4 regions of the Serratia sarumanii genome follow, and region 1 is predicted to be linked to each of the others. Evidence: predicted binding sites of a transcription regulator. Region 1 holds the regulator's gene; each other region holds the start of a gene.
The links. The regulator PurR, encoded in region 1, represses purine synthesis genes. The targets are predictions, from matches to a motif close to CANGCAAACGTTTGCNTG.
Positions count from the first base shown of each region.

Region 2: the regulator PurR is predicted to act here: its motif matches at 3,757-3,774, upstream of purM (phosphoribosylformylglycinamidine cyclo-ligase).
Region 3: the regulator PurR is predicted to act here: its motif matches at 3,291-3,308, upstream of SSARUM_RS08405 (amino acid aminotransferase).
Region 4: the regulator PurR is predicted to act here: its motif matches at 2,226-2,243, upstream of purE (5-(carboxyamino)imidazole ribonucleotide mutase).

Region 1 covers NZ_CP124750.1:2,213,017-2,218,141, reverse strand. The annotation lists gene rnt (ribonuclease T) at 1-194, shown strand, start outside; gene SSARUM_RS10630 (Grx4 family monothiol glutaredoxin) at 263-610, opposite strand; gene SSARUM_RS10625 (C40 family peptidase) at 1,027-1,845, shown strand; gene sodB (superoxide dismutase [Fe]) at 2,045-2,623, shown strand; gene cydH (cytochrome bd-I oxidase subunit CydH) at 2,685-2,774, opposite strand; gene purR (HTH-type transcriptional repressor PurR) at 3,099-4,124, shown strand; gene punR (DNA-binding transcriptional activator PunR) at 4,121-5,065, opposite strand.
Region 2 covers NZ_CP124750.1:3,682,414-3,687,538, reverse strand. The annotation lists gene SSARUM_RS17555 (hypothetical protein) at 1-1,260, shown strand, start outside; gene speG (spermidine N1-acetyltransferase) at 1,330-1,881, opposite strand; gene purN (phosphoribosylglycinamide formyltransferase) at 1,996-2,634, opposite strand; gene purM (phosphoribosylformylglycinamidine cyclo-ligase) at 2,634-3,671, opposite strand; gene upp (uracil phosphoribosyltransferase) at 3,927-4,553, shown strand; gene uraA (uracil permease) at 4,630-5,125, shown strand, end outside.
Region 3 covers NZ_CP124750.1:1,772,989-1,778,113, forward strand. The annotation lists gene ldtD (L,D-transpeptidase) at 1-517, shown strand, start outside; gene SSARUM_RS08395 (YcbK family protein) at 698-1,246, shown strand; gene SSARUM_RS08400 (MBL fold metallo-hydrolase) at 1,311-1,958, shown strand; gene SSARUM_RS08405 (amino acid aminotransferase) at 2,035-3,225, opposite strand; gene ompC (porin OmpC) at 3,470-4,597, opposite strand; gene asnS (asparagine--tRNA ligase) at 4,899-5,125, opposite strand, start outside.
Region 4 covers NZ_CP124750.1:1,144,864-1,149,988, forward strand. The annotation lists gene SSARUM_RS05350 (sugar porter family MFS transporter) at 1-494, shown strand, start outside; gene purK (5-(carboxyamino)imidazole ribonucleotide synthase) at 559-1,626, opposite strand; gene purE (5-(carboxyamino)imidazole ribonucleotide mutase) at 1,623-2,147, opposite strand; gene SSARUM_RS05365 (UDP-2,3-diacylglucosamine diphosphatase) at 2,297-3,019, opposite strand; gene ppiB (peptidylprolyl isomerase B) at 3,030-3,524, opposite strand; gene cysS (cysteine--tRNA ligase) at 3,833-5,125, shown strand, end outside.

The DNA of each region.
Region 1 (5,125 bases):
CGCTGAGCGGCCTGGTGCTGGGCCAAACGGTGTTGGCGAAGGCCTGTATCGCGGCCGGAATGCCGTTCGACAGCAGCCAGGCGCACTCTGCGCTGTACGACACCGAGCAAACCGCCCTGCTGTTTTGCGAGCTGGTTAACCGCTGGAAACGTCTCGGCGGTTGGCCGCTGCCCGCCGGCGATCTCGCCGAATAAGCCCAACAAAAAAGGCGGCCCAGTTTGCACTGGCGCCGCCCGTTACGCGATAACCGCAAGCCCGTCGATTAAGACTGCTGGTCTTCCTGCGCTTTATACTTTTCTGCCGTTTCTTTGATCAGCTGCTGCAGTTCGCCGCGCTGATACATTTCGATAATGATATCGCAACCGCCGACCAGCTCACCGTCTACCCACAGCTGCGGGAACGTCGGCCAGTTGGCGTATTTTGGCAGCTCGGCGCGGATGTCCGGGTTCTGCAGAATGTCCACGTAAGCGAAACGCTCGCCGCAGGCGGACAGCGCTTGCACAGCCTGTGCGGAGAAGCCGCAGCTCGGCAGCTTTGGCGAACCTTTCATGTACAGCAGAATCGGGTTTTCAGCGATCTGGTGCTGAATTTTTTCAAGTGTCGTCGTCATTTATTGCTTCCTCAAGCCACATTTCATGGCTACAACATGCATCACGCGGGCTATTGTAGCGGCTGGAACAGTCGCAAGAAAACGCCATCTTTTGCAAGGATATTCACCCGCCGCCGATCGCGTTTCACCGGCCACGTCATTCCGGTCAAAACATACGTTGAGAATAACATTTTTAATCCGACCATTTCACTAATATATTGCGCGGCGGTGACGGCGCGGATTAATTATATCCATAGCCCCCTGCCGGCGCTTTTTCATACACCAACGGGCTGATTTTGAACCAAAAAAAATGTCATTAACGTTTTCTCACAATATGGATTATTATTTATGAGTTCTTCGCTGTTTTATATGGCGAAATTCGGGAATACTGTAACTCTTTCGATATCCGTTTCGGGGCCAAGGTTGGTGACGTCGACATGCGTTTAATTCTTACGCTCTTTGCGCTGCTGTTTACGCAGCTCTTCTTCAATTTGGCGCACGCTGCGCCACAGGCGCGTGTTGCCGCCGAGCAGCGTAAAAGCCATGCTAATGAAGCGCGGCCCGATGACCGCAGAAAAAAGAAAGCGGACAAAACCGCTAAAAAAGCCAAAGTGACGGCCCCCGCGAAAAAAACCAAGACCGCCAAGGCGAAAAGCGAGAAAAGCGCGAAAAAGATCGCCAGCGCCAAACCCAAGGCCAAAGCGCAGAAAACCGCCAAGATTAAAGTCACCCCGCCGAAAAAGGGCTACAAAAAAGGCTACGGCCGCCACCGCGAAGCCGGTATGGCCACCGCCAAGCTGGCGCGTGATGAAAAACCGTTGAAACTCAGCCCGGCGCACAAAAAACGCTATCAGCATGCCAAGCAGACCGCGATGGCCAAGCTGATGGGCCAGATGGGCAAACCTTACCGCTGGGGCGGCAGCTCGCCGCGCACCGGTTTCGACTGCAGCGGCCTTATCTATTACGCCTATAAAGACGTGGTAAAAATCAAGATGCCGCGCACCGCCAACGAGATGTACCACCTGCGCGACGCGGCGCCGATCAAGAAAAGCGAACTGGAAAGTGGCGATCTGGTGTTCTTCCGCATCAACAACCGCGGCGTGGCGGATCATGTCGGCGTTTATCTCGGCAACGGCAAATTCATCCAGTCGCCGCGCACCGGCGAAGAGATCCGCATCAGCCAGCTCGACAACGACTATTGGCAAAACCACTACATCGGCGCGCGCCGCGTAGTAACGCCGAAAACCATTCGTTAATTCCCTGCTCTGCGCGGTTGCGGCCCCGGTCGCAACCGCCTGCTCAAGCTATCACCCCTCACACCGCCTCACGCGCATTTCTCGCTTTTCTTCCTGTTTTTTATGATGAAAATTGTTAAGATTGAAAGACCACAATAAAAAACGGCCCATTCGGCTCCCGCTCCGGCGGAAAAAGAGTGGCGCTGTAAAGGAGGAAGCAATGTCGTTTGAATTACCTGCATTACCGTATGAGAAAAACGCGCTCGAGCCGCACATCTCCGCCGAGACCCTGGAATACCACTACGGCAAACACCATAACACCTACGTGGTTAACCTGAACAACCTGGTGAAAGGCAGCGAGTTCGAAGGCAAATCGCTCGAAGAGATCATCAAGACCTCAAACGGCGGCGTCTTCAACAACGCCGCGCAGGTGTGGAACCACACCTTCTACTGGCACTGCCTGTCGCCACAGGGCGGCGGTGAACCGCAGGGCGAACTGGCGGCGGCGATCGTCAAATCCTTCGGCTCTTTCGCTGCGTTCAAAGAGCAGTTTACCGATGCCGCAGTGAAAAACTTCGGCGCCGGTTGGACCTGGCTGGTGAAAAAACCGGACGGCGCGCTGGCGATCGTCAACACCTCCAACGCGGCCACCCCGCTGACCGGTGAAGACAAACCGCTGCTGACCGTTGACGTGTGGGAACACGCGTATTACATCGATTACCGCAATGCGCGTCCAAAATACCTGGAAAACTTCTGGGCGTTGGTCAACTGGACCTTCGCAGCGGAAAACCTGGCGTAAGCGCAGGTTCTGAGGTGATGGGGCGCAGCCAGGCTGCGCCTTTTTTATAACCGGGGGTAAATCAGTTCAACGCGGCAACGAAGCTGAAAGCGATAATGACCGCCAACGCGCAGACGGTGGTGAACAGCGACATCTTCAATTCGGTATCCATGACAACTCCTTTAAAATGGGCTTTCCTAAGGATAAAAGGCGTACAATTAGTACGTCAAATCATTTTCCCACAGTTCGCCGATAAAATCTTGTTATCATTTCCCGGTTTATAATCTCGATTACCTCTTCCACTTTTGTTCAATATGCGACAAAATTCGCAGTTCACAACTGCGTACCGGCATCCATGCCCCTCCTGATTAAGCGCTGAAGACTTCAACACACTAAAAACTCAGTTTTCGCTTCTCTGGAGAAGGATCTACGTAGGCAAACGATTAACATCACACTTACATGCTGTAAACATGTGAGTTCAGGAGTCATTCCTTACATGGCAACGATTAAAGATGTGGCCAAACGCGCGGGCGTTTCCACCACCACCGTTTCGCACGTCATCAATAAGACTCGTTTCGTCGCCGAAGAGACCAAAGCGGCCGTGTGGGCCGCCATCAAAGAGCTGCACTACTCGCCGAGCGCCGTGGCGCGCAGCCTGAAAGTCAATCACACCAAGTCGATCGGCCTGCTGGCCACCTCGAGCGAAGCGCCCTACTTTGCCGAAGTGATCGAGGCGGTGGAAAACAGCTGCTACAGCAAAGGCTACACCCTGATCCTGTGCAACTCGCACAACAATCTGGACAAGCAGCGCGCCTACCTGGCGATGCTGGCGCAAAAGCGCGTCGACGGCCTGTTGGTCATGTGCTCCGAGTACCCGGATCAGCTGCTGGGCATGCTGGAAGATTACCGCAACATCCCGATGGTGGTGATGGACTGGGGCGCCGCGCGCGGCGACTTCACCGACACCATCATCGATAACGCGTTCGAAGGCGGCTATCTGGCCGGCCGTTACCTGATCGAGCGCGGCCACCGCGATATCGGCGCCATTCCGGGCCAGCTGTCGCGCAACACTGGCGGCGGCCGTCATCAGGGCTTTATGAAGGCGCTGCAGGAAGCGCATATCGACATTCGCGAAGAGTGGATCGTCCAGGGTGACTTCGAGCCGGAGTCCGGCTACAAGGCGATGCACCAAATCCTGTCGCAAAAACAGCGGCCGACCGCGGTATTCTGCGGCGGCGATATCATGGCGATGGGCGCCATCTGCGCGGCCGACGAGCTGGGGCTGCGGGTGCCGCAGGATATTTCCGTGATCGGCTATGACAACGTGCGCAACGCTCGCTACTTCACCCCGGCGCTGACCACCATTCACCAGCCGAAAGAGCGTCTGGGCGAAATGGCCTTCACCATGCTGCTGGATCGCATTATCAGTAAACGCGAAGAGTCGCAGGTGATCGAAGTGCATCCGAAGCTGATCGAACGCCGCTCGGTCGCCGACGGCCCGTTCATCGACTACCGCCGCTAATCCCCCGCGCCGGAAGCCTGCGCGGCTTCCGGTTCCACCTCGCTCAGCCACTCCTGATTCAGCGTCTCCCCATCGCCCAGATACGCCAGCAGCCAGCTCATCGCCGGTGACGGTTTATCCTGCTGCCAGGTCAGGCAGCAAGGGCTGGCGGGAAACGGCTGCTGCAGCTGCAACGCCGTCAGCTCACCGCGCTGCACCCGCGGCAGCGCCCGATGCGCCGGCATCATGCCGACGCACAGCCCGGCGCACAGACAGTCGAGCGCCGAAGTCCAGTCCGGCACCACCAGCCGCCGCTGGTTATCCAGCGTCCAGGTGACGCGCTTGGGCAGATTGCGAGAGGTGTCCTCCAGGCAAAGCGAAGGGTACGGCCGCAGCTGATCGTCATTCAGCGGCCCCGTCAACTGCGCGAGAGGATGTTGCGGGCTGGCCACACACAGCCAGTTCATATAACCCATGTCGCGGAAGGCGAAGCCGCCGCCGACCGGCACCGCGCGCGTGGCGCCGATCGCCATGTCCGCCCTGCCATCCACCAAGGCATCCCACACGCCGTTGAACACTTCGGGTTGCAGCATCAATTCGACGTCGGGGAAATGACGGTAGAAATCCAGCACCAGTTGGCGGCTGCGCTGCGGTTTGACGATGATGTCGACCGCGATATTCAGCTGGCCGCGCCATCCGTTGGCCACCTGCTGACAGTGGCGGCGGGTGTCGAGCATTTTTTTGATAACAACTCGCGCATCTTTGATAAACAGCGCACCGGCGGGCGTCAACTCCACATCGCGATGACGCCGCTCAAACAGCGGCACCGCCAGCCATTGCTCCAGCTGCCGTACGGTATAGCTGACCGCCGACGGCACCCGGTGCAGCTCCTGCGCCGCCGCGCTGAAACTGCCGGTGCGCGCCACCGCATCGACCACTTCAAGAGAATATTCAGACCACATCGCCTTGCCTTCAATTTTTTTAACAGCACTTTGCAAATATTACCGTTTCACAAGCAGAGA
Region 2 (5,125 bases), 1.5 Mb from region 1:
GGCGAAGGAAATAATTTAACTAACGCATTTCTTCGCCTTGCCAAGAAAATTAATGAGAATCCTAACCCGGTCTGGGAATCCCTCGGCGGTAAGGTCATCGTGCCTGCCGGTACCTACAGCATCACTAAGCAGATCGTTTTTTTAAAGCCAGGGGTACACATCGTTGGGGAGGGGATTCAGTCAACGAAGTTACTCCTCACGGCTGACCTGGGGGAGCTGGGGGCCGTTTTCAAATTTGACTCTGATATTGCGGGGTACTCTACCGTTGGCGTGTGCATCAAAGATATCTCGATCAATATGGCCAGTCATACCGGGAGCGCAATTGTTTTACGTAAGCCCTATGACGGTTTTATCCTGGAGAATATCAATATTGATAATTTGGCGGACAGCGGTATCGGCATCGTTATCGAGCCAGATAACGATAATAATCCGTCGGACAAAGTCTCCCAGACGCTAACGGCAGTAAACGTCATCGTAAAACATACCAATATGACGGCAACAGCGCCTTGTTTTTATGCTGAGGCATTACAAGAGGCCGTCTTCATCAATTGCAAAGCGTTTGGCGGCCCAGAGAGCTATGTTAACCAGGCGCCATGCCACGGTTTTTTATTTGTAGATTGCCGCGGTATCACCTTGATTGGCTGCAGCGTGGCGTTTACCGGTTTGCACGGTATTTCTATCGTTTGTTCTAACCGCCCTTCAACAGGGTTCTTCTTGTATGGCACAACGGCAGAATCTTGCAAAGGGATCGTTAAAGCGTCAGGAAGCACCAATGGCAGTGTCAGTCAGCTTTATATTGACTTCGTACGCTCGGAGGGAGGAACGGAGAATACGGTAGGCACCTTTTCACTCAATAAAGTTATCGAGGCCAGCATTAATTCGGGAACGAACTCGGTCACGATCGATAGCCAAAGCGCTCTGGTATCCGTTTCATCTCTTGATGTGGGTAAAGTCAAAAATTCCGGTCAGAACTGCTTGGTCATCGGATTGCCTTCGGGGGCAAATAATGGGTATTCGATTAATGCTAGTGCTTTCAGCGTGGCGAAAGAAGGAACTAAAATTATCAATGGCAATACCGATTTGATTGAAATGCATGCCTCCGGTGCCCGTGTGGTCGCTATCGATTACCCCTGGAGCGAAGGCAATACGTCGCTAAGCCTGCTGACGAACAGAAAAGGGAAGATGGGGTTTGAGCGAGTGTTGCTGGGGGAGGAGAACAGTGCCGGAACCGGTTTTAGAGCGCTTAAAATAGTGAACTAACCGGGCTAATGCCTTTATATGATAGGAAAAAACCCGCCTGCGCGGGTTTTCTCTTTTTCTTGCTGACCGTCACTTCACCAGCGGCTTATCATTGGGCGTTTTGAACTTCGCCAGGTATTGCGGCTGGAAGATGCACATGCGCAGCACGGTGCGGTATTCGCCGTTGACGAAGAACTCGTCGATCAGCTCGCCTTCCACGTTGAAGCCCAGCTTGCTGTAGATGTGGATCGCCTTCGGGTTCTCTTTGTCGACGATCAGGTACAGCTTGTACAGGTTCAACACCGAGAAGCCGTAGTCCATCGCCAGGCGGGCGGCGGTGCTGGCATAGCCTTTGCCCTGGTGGGCGGGATCGATGATGATCTGGAACTCTGCGCGGCGGTGGATGTGATCGATCTCCACCAGCTCCACCAGGCCGACCTTGGCGCCTTCGTGCTCGATGATAAAGCGGCGCTCGCTCTGATCGTGGATGTGTTTGTCGTAGAGATCGGAAAGCTCGACAAAGGCTTCGTAAGGTTCTTCAAACCAATAGCGCATAACGCTGGCGTTGTTGTCCATCTGGTGGACGAACGACAGATCGTCCCGTTCCAATGGGCGTAACCTGACGCTGGCAGTGCTGGACATGTGGGCTCCTCTGTGCCGTGAAATTGTGCAAAGTATAACTTCACAGAATGGATGAAGGCGAAAAAAAAACGGCGCCGCGTGGGCGCCGTTTAGGCAAGGTTCAGGCTGCGCGCATCAGTCGGCGGCGTGGCCCTGCTCAGGCAGGCGTTCGCCGTCCAGCCAGGCGGCGCCATCGCGCATCGCCAGGCGGCCGTCGACGAACCAGCTCACCACCAGCGGATAGATCGTGTGTTCCTGGGTTTGCACCCGTTCAACCACGTCATCCTCTTCGTCGTCAGCGAAAATCGGCACCTTGGCCTGCAAAATCACCGGGCCGCCGTCGAGCTGCTCGGTCACGAAGTGCACCGAGGTGCCGTGTTCGCTGTCGCCGTTGTCGATGGCCTGACGGTGGGTATGCAGCCCGGGGTATTTCGGCAGCAGGGAAGGGTGGATGTTCAGCATGCGGCCGGCATAACGCTGCACGAACTGCGGGCTGAGGATGCGCATGTAGCCGGCCAGCACCACCAGATCGGGCTGGTACTGGTCGATGGCGTCCGCCAACGCGGCGTCGAACGCCGTGCGATCGGCGTAGGCCTTGGCATCCAGCGCCTGGGTGGCGATGCCCGCCGCCTCGGCGCGCTGCAGGCCGTAAGCCTGCGCCTTGTTGCTGAACACCGCCACGATCTCGGCGGCGATGCGGTCCTGCTGGCAGGCGTCAATCAGCGCCTGGAGATTGCTCCCCTGGCCGGAGACCAACACCACGATCTTTTTCATCAGTTGATGACCACTTGTTGTTCGTCGGAAGAGGCGGTCAGTTTACCGATTTTCCACGCTTTTTCACCTGCCGCGGTCAGCAGCGCGATGGCCGCTTCCACTTCGGCTTCCGGCAGGGCGATGACCATGCCTATGCCGCAGTTGAAGGTGCGGTACATTTCATGGCGGCTGACGTTGCCGGCCTGCTGCAGCCAGGTGAACACCGCCGGCCACTGCCAGCTGGCTTCGTCGATCACCGCCTGCATGCCTTCCGGCAGCACGCGTGGAATGTTTTCCCAGAAGCCGCCGCCGGTGAGGTGAGCGATGGCGTGTACGTCCGCCTTCTCGATCAGCTCCAGCACGGACTTCACGTAAATCTTGGTCGGCGCCAGCAGGTGGTCGGCCAGCGGTTTGCCTTCCAGCTGGGTGGCGGTCGGATCGGTGTTGCTCACTTCCAGGATTTTGCGCACCAGCGAGTAGCCGTTGGAGTGCGGGCCGGAAGCGCCCAGGGCGATCAGCGCGTCGCCGGACTGCACTTTGCTGCCGTCGATGATCTCGGATTTTTCGACCACGCCGACGCAGAAACCGGCCACGTCGTAGTCTTCGCCGTGGTACATGCCCGGCATTTCAGCGGTTTCGCCGCCCACCAGCGCACAGCCGGACTGTTTGCAGCCTTCGGCGATGCCGGTGATCACGCTGGCCGCGGTGTCCACATCCAGCTTGCCGGTCGCGTAGTAGTCGAGGAAGAACAGCGGCTCGGCGCCCTGAACCACCAGATCGTTGACGCACATCGCCACCAGATCGATGCCGATGGTGTCGTGGCGTTTCAGATCCATCGCCAGACGCAGCTTGGTGCCCACACCGTCGGTACCGGAAACCAGCACCGGCTCGCGGTATTTCTGCGGCAACGCACACAGGGCGCCAAACCCGCCCAGACCGCCCATCACTTCCGGGCGACGGGTCTGTTTAACTACACCTTTGATGCGGTCTACCAATGCGTTGCCAGCATCGATATCGACACCTGCGTCTTTATAGCTGAGAGAGGTTTTGTCGGTCACTGCGCGATTCCCCACGACGGTTTGCGGTTTGAAAACTGTGCTTCCGATGTTGATTCCGGAATAAGGCGCGGCAATTCTAACAGCGCAGGCAAACGTTTGCGAGCGGCTTGTGAACCGGCTCCGCTTTTTCGTCATCTATACTGATATTCAAACTTTTGTTGATCCCGATCGGGCTATTGTGGGTGGCGCGGCGAAAAAAAGGAGGTATAATCCCGCGATTTTTTTGGCCGCAACCACCTTAATAGGAGAAAAATGATGAAGATCGTTGAGGTGAAACACCCGCTGGTAAAACACAAGCTTGGCCTGATGCGCGAAAATGACATCAGCACCAAACGCTTCCGTGAGCTGGCCTCAGAAGTGGGTAGTTTACTGACCTATGAAGCGACCGCCGATCTGGAGACGGAAAAAGTCACCATCGAAGGCTGGTGCGGGCCAGTTGAAGTGGATCAGATCAAAGGGAAAAAGATTACCGTAGTGCCGATCCTGCGCGCAGGCCTGGGCATGATGGAAGGGGTTTTGGAGCACGTGCCGAGCGCGCGCATCAGCGTGGTGGGCGTATACCGCGACGAAGAAACCCTGGAGCCGGTGCCGTACTTCCAGAAGCTGGTTTCCAACATCGAAGAGCGTATGGCGCTGGTCGTTGACCCGATGCTGGCCACCGGCGGTTCGATGATCTCCACTATCGATCTGCTGAAGAAAGCCGGCTGCCACAGCATCAAGGTGCTGGTTCTGGTGGCGGCGCCGGAAGGCATCGCCGCGCTGGAGAAAGCGCACCCGGACGTTGAGCTGTACACCGCCTCCATCGATCAGTGCCTGAACGACAAAGGCTACATCGTGCCTGGCCTGGGCGATGCGGGCGACAAGATATTTGGTACCAAGTAAACATTTGAGCCGACTTAACGAGTCGGCTTTTTTTTGACTAAAACCTATAAAACCAATAAACCGAGGAAAAGCACACATGACCCGTCGCGCCATCGGCGTCAGCGAGCGCCCGCCGCTGCTCCAGACCATTCCGCTCAGCTTCCAGCACCTGTTCGCCATGTTCGGCGCCACCGTGCTGGTGCCTATCCTGTTCAAGATCAACCCGGCGACCGTGCTGCTGTTCAACGGCATTGGCACGCTGCTGTATCTGTTCATCTGTAAAGGCAAGATCCCGGCCTACCTCGGTTCCAGCTTCGCGTTTATCTCGCCGGTGCTGCTGCTGTTGCCGCTCGGTTACGAAGTGGCGTTGGGCGGTTTCATCATGTGCGGCGTGCTGTTTTGCCTGGTGGCGTTGATCGTGAAAAAGGCCGGCACCGGCTGGTTGGACGTGATGTTCCCGCCGGCGGCGATGGGGGCGATCGTCGCCGTCATCGGGCTGGAGTTGGCGGGCGTGGCGGCCAACATGGCGGGGCTGCTGCCGGCGGAAGGCACCAGCGCCGATTCGACCACCATCACCATTTCGCTGGTGACGC
Region 3 (5,125 bases), 440 kb from region 1:
CTACTTCCAGAAACACGGCTATACCGTGCTGTCGGGCTGGAGCAACGATGCGGAAGTGATCAACCCGGCGATGATCGACTGGAGCATGGTCTCTGCGCGCAACTTCCCGTATCGCGTGCGTCAGGCGCCGGGCGCGACCAACTCGCTGGGGCGCTTCAAGTTCAATATGCCGAGCTCGGACGCCATCTACCTGCACGATACCCCGAACCACAGCCTGTTCCAGAAAGACATCCGCGCGCTCAGCTCCGGCTGCGTGCGGGTGAACAAGGCTTCCGATTTGGCGAATATGCTGCTGCAGGACGCCGGCTGGAACAACAGCCGCGTGTCTTCCACGCTGAAAGAAGGGAATACCACTTATGTGAATATTCGCCAGCGTATTCCCGTAAAACTGTATTATCTGACCGCCTGGGTTTCGGATGACGGCCAACCGCAATTCCGTACAGATATTTACAATTATGATAATACGGTGCGATCGGGCGCACAAATTTTGGCTCAGGCCAAAAAATTAATGCAGTAAATGCAGTAATTATAAATAAATAACGGTCAGAATGTTTGGCTATACCGCAGGCCCTCGTAGCCGGGGGCCTGTAAACCTAGGCGTATCGCGGGTTGACTCAGCATACGCAGGCGGTTATGGTTCGGACAGTGCGCTGCTTTGTGCATTTATTTTGACATTCTTGCCGGGTTTAACAGAGTCATGGACAAAATTGATCATCACCGCCGTAAATGGCTGGCGCTAGGTGGCGCCGCTATGGGCATAGCGCTGCTTCCAGGGCAGGCGTTTGCCAGTATTTCCACCGCTCGACCGCGTATTTTAGTGTTGAATAACCTGAATACCGGTGAATCTATTAAAGCCGAGTTCTTTGACGGCAAAGGTTACAATAAAGAAGAGTTGGTGCGGCTAAATCATCTGTTCCGCGATTATCGCGCCAACAAGGTTAAATCGATCGATCCCCGCTTGTTTGATCACCTCTATCGTCTGCAGGGGCTGCTGGGCACCAGCAAGCCGGTGCAGCTGATCTCTGGATACCGTTCCGTAGACACCAACAACGAACTGCGTGCGCATAGCCGCGGCGTGGCCAAGCACAGCTACCACACCAAAGGCCAGGCGATGGATTTCCACATCGAAGGTATCCAATTGAGCAATATCCGCAAAGCGGCGTTAAAAATGCGCGCCGGTGGTGTAGGATATTACCCACGTAGCAACTTCGTACACATCGATACCGGCCCGGTTCGGACCTGGTAATCGCTGTGCCGTCAGTGAATAACGCCGCCCCTTGCGGAAGCGGCGTTATTGTCATTGGAGCCTTATGAAATACCATCTTATTCCCGTTACCGCCTTTAGCCAGAACTGCAGTCTGATTTGGTGTGAAAACACGCAGCAGGCGGCGTTGGTCGATCCCGGCGGTGAAGCGGAAAAAATCAAAGCGGAAGTCGCGCGGCAGGGGGTGACGGTCACCCAGATTTTGCTGACGCACGGCCATTTGGATCATGTCGGCGCGGCGGCGGAGCTGGCGGACCATTATCAGGTGCCAATCTATGGCCCGGATAAAGAAGACGCGTTTTGGCTGGACGGTTTGCCGGCGCAGAGCCGGATGTTTGGGCTGGAAGAGTGCGCGCCGCTGACGCCGACCCGCTGGCTGTCGGAAGGCGATGAGATGCAGGTGGGCGAGATGACGCTCAAGGTGTTGCATTGCCCTGGGCACACGCCGGGCCACATCGTCTTTATCAATGAGCAGGCGCGTTTGGCGCTGGTGGGCGACGTGCTGTTTAACGGCGGCGTGGGGCGCAGCGACTTCCCGCGCGGTGACCATCAGGCGCTGATCGCCTCTATTCGCACCAAACTGCTGCCGTTGGGCGACGACATGCGCTTTATTCCCGGCCACGGCCCGATGTCGACCTTCGGCCACGAGCGCCAGACCAACCCGTTCCTGCGCGAAGAGCCGGCGGTGTGGTAACGATTATTTCCCGGCAGAAATAATCAAGGGCGCATAGAGCGCCCTTTTTTACGATTTATGACCTGCGTCGATGCCTTTAGAGCACGGCGACGATGGCTTCACACAGCGGCGCCATGTTGTCCGGCGTCATGCCGGCCACGTTCACCCGGCCCGAGTTCACGGCGTAGACGCCGAACTCTTCGCGCAGACGCAGCACCTGTTCTTTGGTCAGGCCGCTGAACGAGAACATGCCGTTCTGTTGGATGATGAAGCTGAAGTCCTGCTGCGCGCCTTTCTCCTGCAGGGTGTTCACGAACAGCTGACGCATGCGGTGAATACGCTGGCGCATGTCGGTCAGTTCCTGCTCCCACATCGCGCGCAGCGCATCGTTGCCCAGAATGGTGGCGACAACCGCCGCGCCGTGTGACGGCGGGTTGGAGTAGTTGGCGCGAATGGCCGCTTTCACCTGGCTGAAGGCGCGATCGGCGGTTTCGGCATCGGCAGCCACAAGGGTGCAAGCGCCGACGCGCTCATTGTACAGGCCGAAGTTTTTCGAGTAGGAGCTGGCAACGATCAGCTCTTGATGTTTGGCGGCGAAAATACGCAGGCCCTGCGCATCTTCTTCCAGACCGTTGGCGAAGCCCTGGTAGGCGAAATCGAACAGCGGCAGCCAGCCATTGGCGACGGAAAGCTCAGCCAGCTGTGCCCACTGTTCCGCCGTTGGATCGATACCGGTCGGGTTATGGCAGCAGCCGTGGAACAGCACCACATCACCGGCCTGCGCCTGTTTCAGGCTGTTCAGCAGGCCGTCAAAGTCCAACGCGTGGTTGGCGGCGTCGTAGTAGGCGTACTCCAGCACTTCCAGGCCCACGGCGCTAAAGACGTTCTTGTGGTTTGGCCAGCTTGGGTTGCTGATCCAGATGCGCTTGGCGCTGGTCTGGTTGGCGATAAAGTCTGCCGCCACGCGCAGGCCGCCGGTGCCGCCGGGCGTCTGTGCGGTACGCGCGCGCCGCGCGGTAACGATCGGGCTCTCTTTGCCGAACAGCAGCTCTTGCGTGCAGCTGGCGAACGCCGGGATGCCTTCAATGCCGAGATAGTTTTTGGTGGTCTCGTTTTCCAGCAGATACTGTTCAGCTTTTTTTACGCTGGTCAGCACCGGCGTTTTGCCAGTTTCGTCTTTATAAACGCCAATCCCTAAATTGATTTTATTCGGGCGGGCGTCGGCGCGGAAAATGTCGGTCAGGCCCAGGATCGGGTCGGCGGGTGCGGCGGTGATTTTTTCAAACATGTCAGGTGCTTCCAAATCTCGGAGTTAAGCAGACAGAAGCATCAGGGTAGCGCCAGTTATCGGCTTTGCCAACCGTTTGCGATAAAAACACCGCGATCTTGTGAACGGGAAGGATTCGACAGAAAAAATGATGGGGAAGGGGAAATCTGCAGGATAAAACGTTACCGGGAGACACAAATAAAAACAGGGCCGAAGCCCTGTTTTTTAACTTAGCCGACGGTAAACCGCCGTTAAGCGAGACAACTTAGAACTGGTACACCAGACCAACGGCTACGATATCGTCGGTAGCGGTGCCGGTTGCTTTGGTGAACTCGTTGTCATCCAGCAGGTTGATTTTGTAATCAACGTAGGTGGACATGTTTTTGTTGAAGTAGTAAGTGGTACCAACAGAAACATATTTAACCAGATCCTGGTCAGAGCTTACGCCTGGGACGTTCAGGTTCTTGCCTTTAGACTGCAGGTAAGACACTTCTGGACGCAGACCGAAGTCGAACTGGTACTGAGCAGTGACTTCGAAGTTCTGAGTTTTGCTCGCGAAGCCACCGCACTTGTCATCGGTAGCTGCACAGCCTGCACCGAAGTTACCGCCGCCGAACGGAGTCATGTTACGGGTTTCTGCGTACATCGCCGCCAGGTAAACGTTGTTGGCATCGTATTTCGCGCCCACGGTCCATGCGTCAGCCTTGTCGCCACGCTCGTTGGAACGCAGTTTCTGGTCGTCGGTACGGTTGGAAGAAGCGTATGCAGCGCCGAAGCTTACGCCTTCGCCGATGTCATAAGTAGAGGAGATACCCCAGCCGTCGCCGTTTTGTTTCTTAACGTTACGACCGTCGTTCTGGTTTTTGCCCTGGTATTGCAGAGCGAAGTTCAGACCGTCAACCAGACCGAAGAAGTTGTTGTTACGATAGGTCGCAACGCCGTTGGTACGGCCGGTCATGAAGTTGTCGGAGTAGGTGTAAGTATCGCCACCGAACTCTGGCAGCATATCGGTCCAGCCTTCCACGTCGTACAGTACGCCGTAGTTACGGCCGTAGTCGAAGGAGCCGTAGTCAGCGAATTTCAGACCGGCGAAGCCCAGACGGGTTTTGGTGCCTTCGGTGCCCTGAGATTCGGCGTGGTTGGACTGAACGTTGTATTCCCACTGGCCGTAACCGGTCAGTTGGTCAGTAATCTGGGTTTCACCTTTGAAGCCGAAACGAACATAGGTCTGATCGCCGTCATTGCCTTTGTCGTCGGAGAAGTAGTGCAGACCGTCAACTTTGCCGTACAGATCCAGCTTGTTGCCGTCTTTGTTGTAGATTTCAGCTGCGTTTGCTGCACCAGCAGCCAACAGAGCCGGGATAACCACTGCAAGAATGTTGCGCTTCATCATTATTACCCTCATTGGTGTTATTCGGACACCTTTGCCACTGCCGCCAATAATTCTTTGGGAACTATTGTTGATAGATTGGTGTCGTCCTGTGTCTGAACGCAGTGTTCCATTCACAGGCGGGTTAATCTAGGACGAAAATGATACCAATGTCCCAATCAGGTTGCAAAAGGAAAGTATGTGTAACCAAATGTAATTTTTCGGGAACTTTGTGATGTGCGTCAATATTAAAAAATGCGAAAGGCCAGCGAGGCTGGCCTTTGTTTTGTAACGAAATCGTTTAAAAAACGTTTGATCGTATGAATTAGAAGCTTGCGTTACGTGGTGTGCGTGGGAACGGGATCACATCGCGCACGTTTTGCACGCCGGTGACATAGGCGATTAAACGTTCAAAACCCAGGCCGAAACCGGAATGCGGCACGGTGCCGTAACGACGCAGATCGCGATACCACCAGTAGTCTTCTTTATTCAGGCCCATCTCTTCCAGACGTTGATCGAGCATGTCGAGGCGTTCTTCACGCTGCGAACCGC
Region 4 (5,125 bases), 1.1 Mb from region 1:
ACGTGCTGGCCACCTTTATCGCTATTGGACTGGTCGATCGCTGGGGCCGCAAACCCACCCTGATCCTTGGGTTTATCGTGATGGCCGTCGGCATGGGGGCGCTGGGAACCATGATGAATATCGGCATGAACTCGGCGGTGGCGCAATATTTCGCCATCGTCATGCTGCTGATGTTTATCGTCGGCTTTGCCATGAGCGCCGGCCCGCTGATTTGGGTGCTGTGTTCAGAGATCCAGCCATTGAAAGGCCGCGATTTCGGCATCACCTGTTCCACCGCCACTAACTGGATCGCCAATATGATTGTGGGGGCGACATTCCTGACCATGCTGAATTCGTTGGGTAGTGCGCACACCTTTTGGGTCTATGCGGGGCTTAACGTGCTGTTTGTTTTCATCACGTTGGCGCTGATCCCGGAAACCAAAAATATTTCTCTGGAACATATTGAACGCAATCTGATGGCCGGCAAACCGTTGCGTAATATCGGCTCGCGTTGATCTTTGCGGCAAAAAAAAGGTTCAGCCTGGGCTGAACCTTCTTCTTTTTCGGCGGTATAAACCGTTAAGCCAGCTTCTGCTGCGCCCAGGCCAGCCCGCTTTGGTACTCGCCCGGCAGCAGCGGCGCCAGCGCCTGCAGCGCCTGGCGCAGATCGGCGGCGCTCGGGTCGTTCAGATTGAGATGGCCGACCTTGCGGCCCGGGCGCACCTCTTTCTCATACCAGTGCAGATGCACCAGCGGCAGCGACAGCCACTGTTCGTTGACGGCGGTGCCGATCAGGTTGACCATCACCGACGGCGTGCTCACCACCGGCTGCGGCAACGGCAGGCCGAGAATGGCGCGCAGGTGCAGCTCGAACTGGCTGATGGACGCGCCGTTTTGCGTCCAGTGGCCGCTGTTGTGCACGCGCGGCGCCAGCTCGTTGATCAGCAGCCGATCGCCGACGATAAAGCACTCCATCGCCATCACGCCGACGTAGTTCAGCTCGTTCAGGATCGCCGCCAGCATCTGCTCGGCCTGTTGCTGCAGCGCCGGGTTGGGCTGCGGCAGCGCCACGCTGGTGCGCAGGATGCCGTCTTCATGCAGGTTGTGGGTCAGCGGGTAGAATACCGAACGGCCGTCGTGGCCGCGCGCGCCCACCAGCGACACTTCGCCGGAGAAATTGATGCCTTGCTCGACGATGCACTCGCCATAGGCATCGGCCGGCAGTTCGGCTTCCTGGCCTGGACGCAAACGCCATTGGCCGCGGCCGTCATAGCCGCCGACCCGGCGTTTGACGATCGCCAGCTCGCCCAGCGAAGCGAATACCTGCGGCCATTCGGCGGCGCTCGCCAGCAGCTGCCACGGCGCGGTCGCCAGGCCGAGCTGATCGAGCAGCTGTTTTTGCGTCAGGCGATCCGCCAGACGCGGGAAGATGTCGCGGTTGACGAAGGCGCTGTGGGTCGCCAGCTCGCGCGTCAGCGCGGTTTCCGGCCAGCGTTCGATCTCGGCGGTAATGACGCTATTCTGATACGGCACTGCCTCGGGTTCGGCATCGATGCCGACAGGGTAAACGGCGATGCCCAGCGGTTCGCCGGCCTGGCGCAGCATGCGCCCCAGCTGGCCGTTGCCCAGTACGCAAACCGGCTTCATGCGTCCTCCCGCGGATCGGGGTGGTTCAAGACGTCTTCGGTCTGCGCCTGACGCCAGTCCGCCAAACGCTGCGCCAGCGCGGCGTCGTGCAGCGCCAGGATCTGCATCGCCAGCAGCCCGGCGTTGGCGGCGCCGGCTTTGCCGATCGCCAGCGTGCCCACCGGAATGCCGCGCGGCATCTGCACGATGGAGTACAGGCTGTCTACGCCGCTCAGCGCGGCGCTTTGCACCGGCACACCCAGCACCGGCACCAGGGTTTTCGCCGCCAGCATGCCCGGCAGGTGCGCCGCACCGCCGGCGCCGGCGATGATCACGTCAAAACCGTTGGCGGCAGCCTGCTCGGCGAAGCTGAACAGCTTGTCCGGCGTGCGGTGGGCGGAAACGACTTCGACATGGAAGGGGACATCGAGCTGGGTCAGGACTTCGGCGGCGAACTGCATGGTGGCCCAGTCACTTTTCGATCCCATTACAATTGCGATTTTCGCCCCGGTAGTGGCGGCTGAAGCGGCGTTGGCTCCCATGGGTGTAAGGCTCCTGTGATTTGTCTGGCGTCGGCTGAGGGCCGAATGAGGGCGTAGAGCATACCATGAGCGCACGGCGAGGAAAACGGTTGCGTCGCCGGTTTTCACCGTCGAAAGCGCGAATTTTCACTCGCGCGCCAGTCCGGAATTCAGAATGGGAATTGGATCAGCTCGACGGCGTCGGCGCTGACTTTGATCATCGATCCTTCGACGTGCCAGGCTCCCAGCACCGCGCGATGGGCTTCGCCGTTGCTCAACGCCAGCCGGTGCACCGCCGGGCGGTGGGTATGGCCGTGGATCATCCAGTGCACGTCGTGGCGCAGCATGGTTTGCTCGACCGCCTGCGGGTTGACGTCCATGATGGCTTCCGACTTGTCCTGGTTGGATTGCTGGCTGCGGGCGCGCATTTTGGCGGCGATCTTCAATCGCCAGCGCAGCGGCAGCGCCAGGAACAATTTTTGAATCAGCGGGTTGTGCACTTTACGGCGGAATTGCTGATAGGCGTGATCGTCGGTGCACAGGGTGTCGCCGTGCAGGATCAGCATCCTGCGACCGTACAGCTCCAGCACTTTCTCTTCCGGCAGCAACTGCATGCCGCTGGCGCGGGCGAAGCGTTTGCCGAGCAGAAAATCGCGGTTGCCGTGGATGAAGTAGCAGGGCACGCCGGCCTGTTGCAGCGCTTTCAGCGCCGCGGCGATCTCCGCGTGCAGCGGCTCGGGATCGTCGTCGCCGATCCAGGCTTCAAACAGGTCGCCGAGGATGTACAGCGCGTCGGCGTGAACCGCTTCGCGCCGTAAAAAACGCAGAAAACCGGCAGTGATTGCCGGTTCCTGTGCGCACAAGTGCAGATCTGCGATGAACAGCGTACTCATGCAGCCGCGATTACTCGCTGACGGTCACGCTGTTGATCACCACGTCTTCTACCGGTACGTCCTGGTGCATGCCGCTGCGGCCGGTTTTCACGCCTTTGATCTTGTTGACCACGTCCATGCCTTCAACCACTTCAGCAAACACGCAGTAGCCCCAGCCCTGCACGTTTTCGCCACGGAAGTTCAGGAAGTCGTTGTCAGCCACGTTGATGAAGAACTGTGCGGTGGCGGAGTGCGGATCGTTGGTGCGCGCCATTGCCAGGGTGCCGATGGTGTTTTTCAGACCGTTGTTGGCTTCGTTCTTGATGGCCGCGTTGGTCGCTTTCTGGTTCATGCCCGGCTCGAAACCGCCGCCCTGGATCATGAAGCCGTTGATCACACGGTGGAAGATGGTGTTGTCGTAGAAACCGGCGCGGCAGTAGTTCAGGAAGTTTTCAACGGTAACCGGCGCTTTGTCAGCAAAGGTCTTGATAACGATATCGCCGTGATTGGTGTGGAAAGTAACCATAGTTTTAATCCTAACAAGGTGAAGTGAGACGTCACGTAAAGCGAGTGAACATTCAGACCGCCCTTATAACATATCCGCCCCAGCGAGTCAGCAGCGGCTCAACCGCGCACTGTCTGTGGTAATTGCATTTGTGTTATATTATAACAATTGCGCCGGCCGCCGAATTTCGCGCATTTTATTCGCGTGAAATCAGCAAAGCATGGCCTTAACCTTGCAATAGATCAGGCTTCAGGTTTCAATACGCTACCGGGCGGAAACCTGAAGCCCGGTTATCTTTTTTGTTATCACGCACACCACGGAATCTCCCGATGCTAAAGATTTTTAATACCCTGAGTCGTCAAAAAGAGGAATTCAAACCCATTCATGCCGGGAAAGTGGGCATGTACGTGTGCGGGGTAACCATCTATGACCTGTGTCACATCGGGCACGGTCGTACCTTTGTCGCTTTCGATGTGGTGGCGCGTTACCTGCGCTACCTCGGCTATTCGCTGAACTACGTGCGCAACGTCACCGACGTGGACGACAAAATCATCCGCCGCGCGGCGGAAAATCATGAGACCTGCGACCAGCTGACCGAACGCATGCTGGCGGAAATGCACGCCGACTTCGACGCGCTGCTGATCGATCGCCCGGATCAAGAGCCGCGCGCGACCCAGCACATCGCCGAGATCATCGAGATCACCCAGCGCCTGATCGATCGCGATCACGCCTACGTGGCCAGCAACGGCGACGTGATGTTCTCCATCGACAGCGATCCGCAATACGGGCTGCTGTCGCGTCAGGATCTGGATCAGCTGCAGGCCGGCGCGCGCGTGGAGATCGACGACGTGAAGCGCAACCCGATGGACTTCGTGCTGTGGAAGATGTCCAAGCCAGGCGAGCCGAGTTGGCAGTCGCCGTGGGGGCCGGGCCGTCCGGGCTGGCACATCGAATGCTCCGCCATGAACTGCAAACAGCTGGGCACCCACTTCGACATTCACGGCGGCGGTTCCGATCTGATGTTCCCGCACCACGAGAACGAGATCGCACAGTCGAGCTGCGCCCACGACGGCCCGTACGTCAATTACTGGATGCACTCCGGCATGGTGATGATCGACAAAGAGAAGATGTCCAAATCGCTGGATAACTTCTTCACCATCCGCGACGTGCTCGGCCATTACGATGCGGAGACGGTGCGTTACTTCCTGATGTCCGGCCACTATCGCAGCCAGCTGAACTACAGCGAAGAGAACCTCAAGCAGGCGCGCACCGCGCTGGAGCGCCTCTATACCGCGCTGCGCGGCACCGACGCCGACGCCGCGCCGGCCGGCGGCGAAGCGTTCGAAGCCCGCTTCCGCGAAGCGATGGACGACGACTTCAACACCCCGGAAGCCTACTCGGCGCTGTTCGATCTGGCGCGCGAGGTTAACCGCCTCAAGGGTGAAGACATGGCGGCGGCCAACGGCATGGCGGCGGAACTGCGCAAGCTGGCGAAGGTGCTCGGCCTGCTGCAGCAGGAGCCGGAGCAGTTCCTGCAAGGGGGCGCTCAGGTTGACGACGGCGAAGTGGCGGAGATCGAAGCGCTGATCAAACAGCGTAACGAAGCGCGCGCCGCGAAGGAT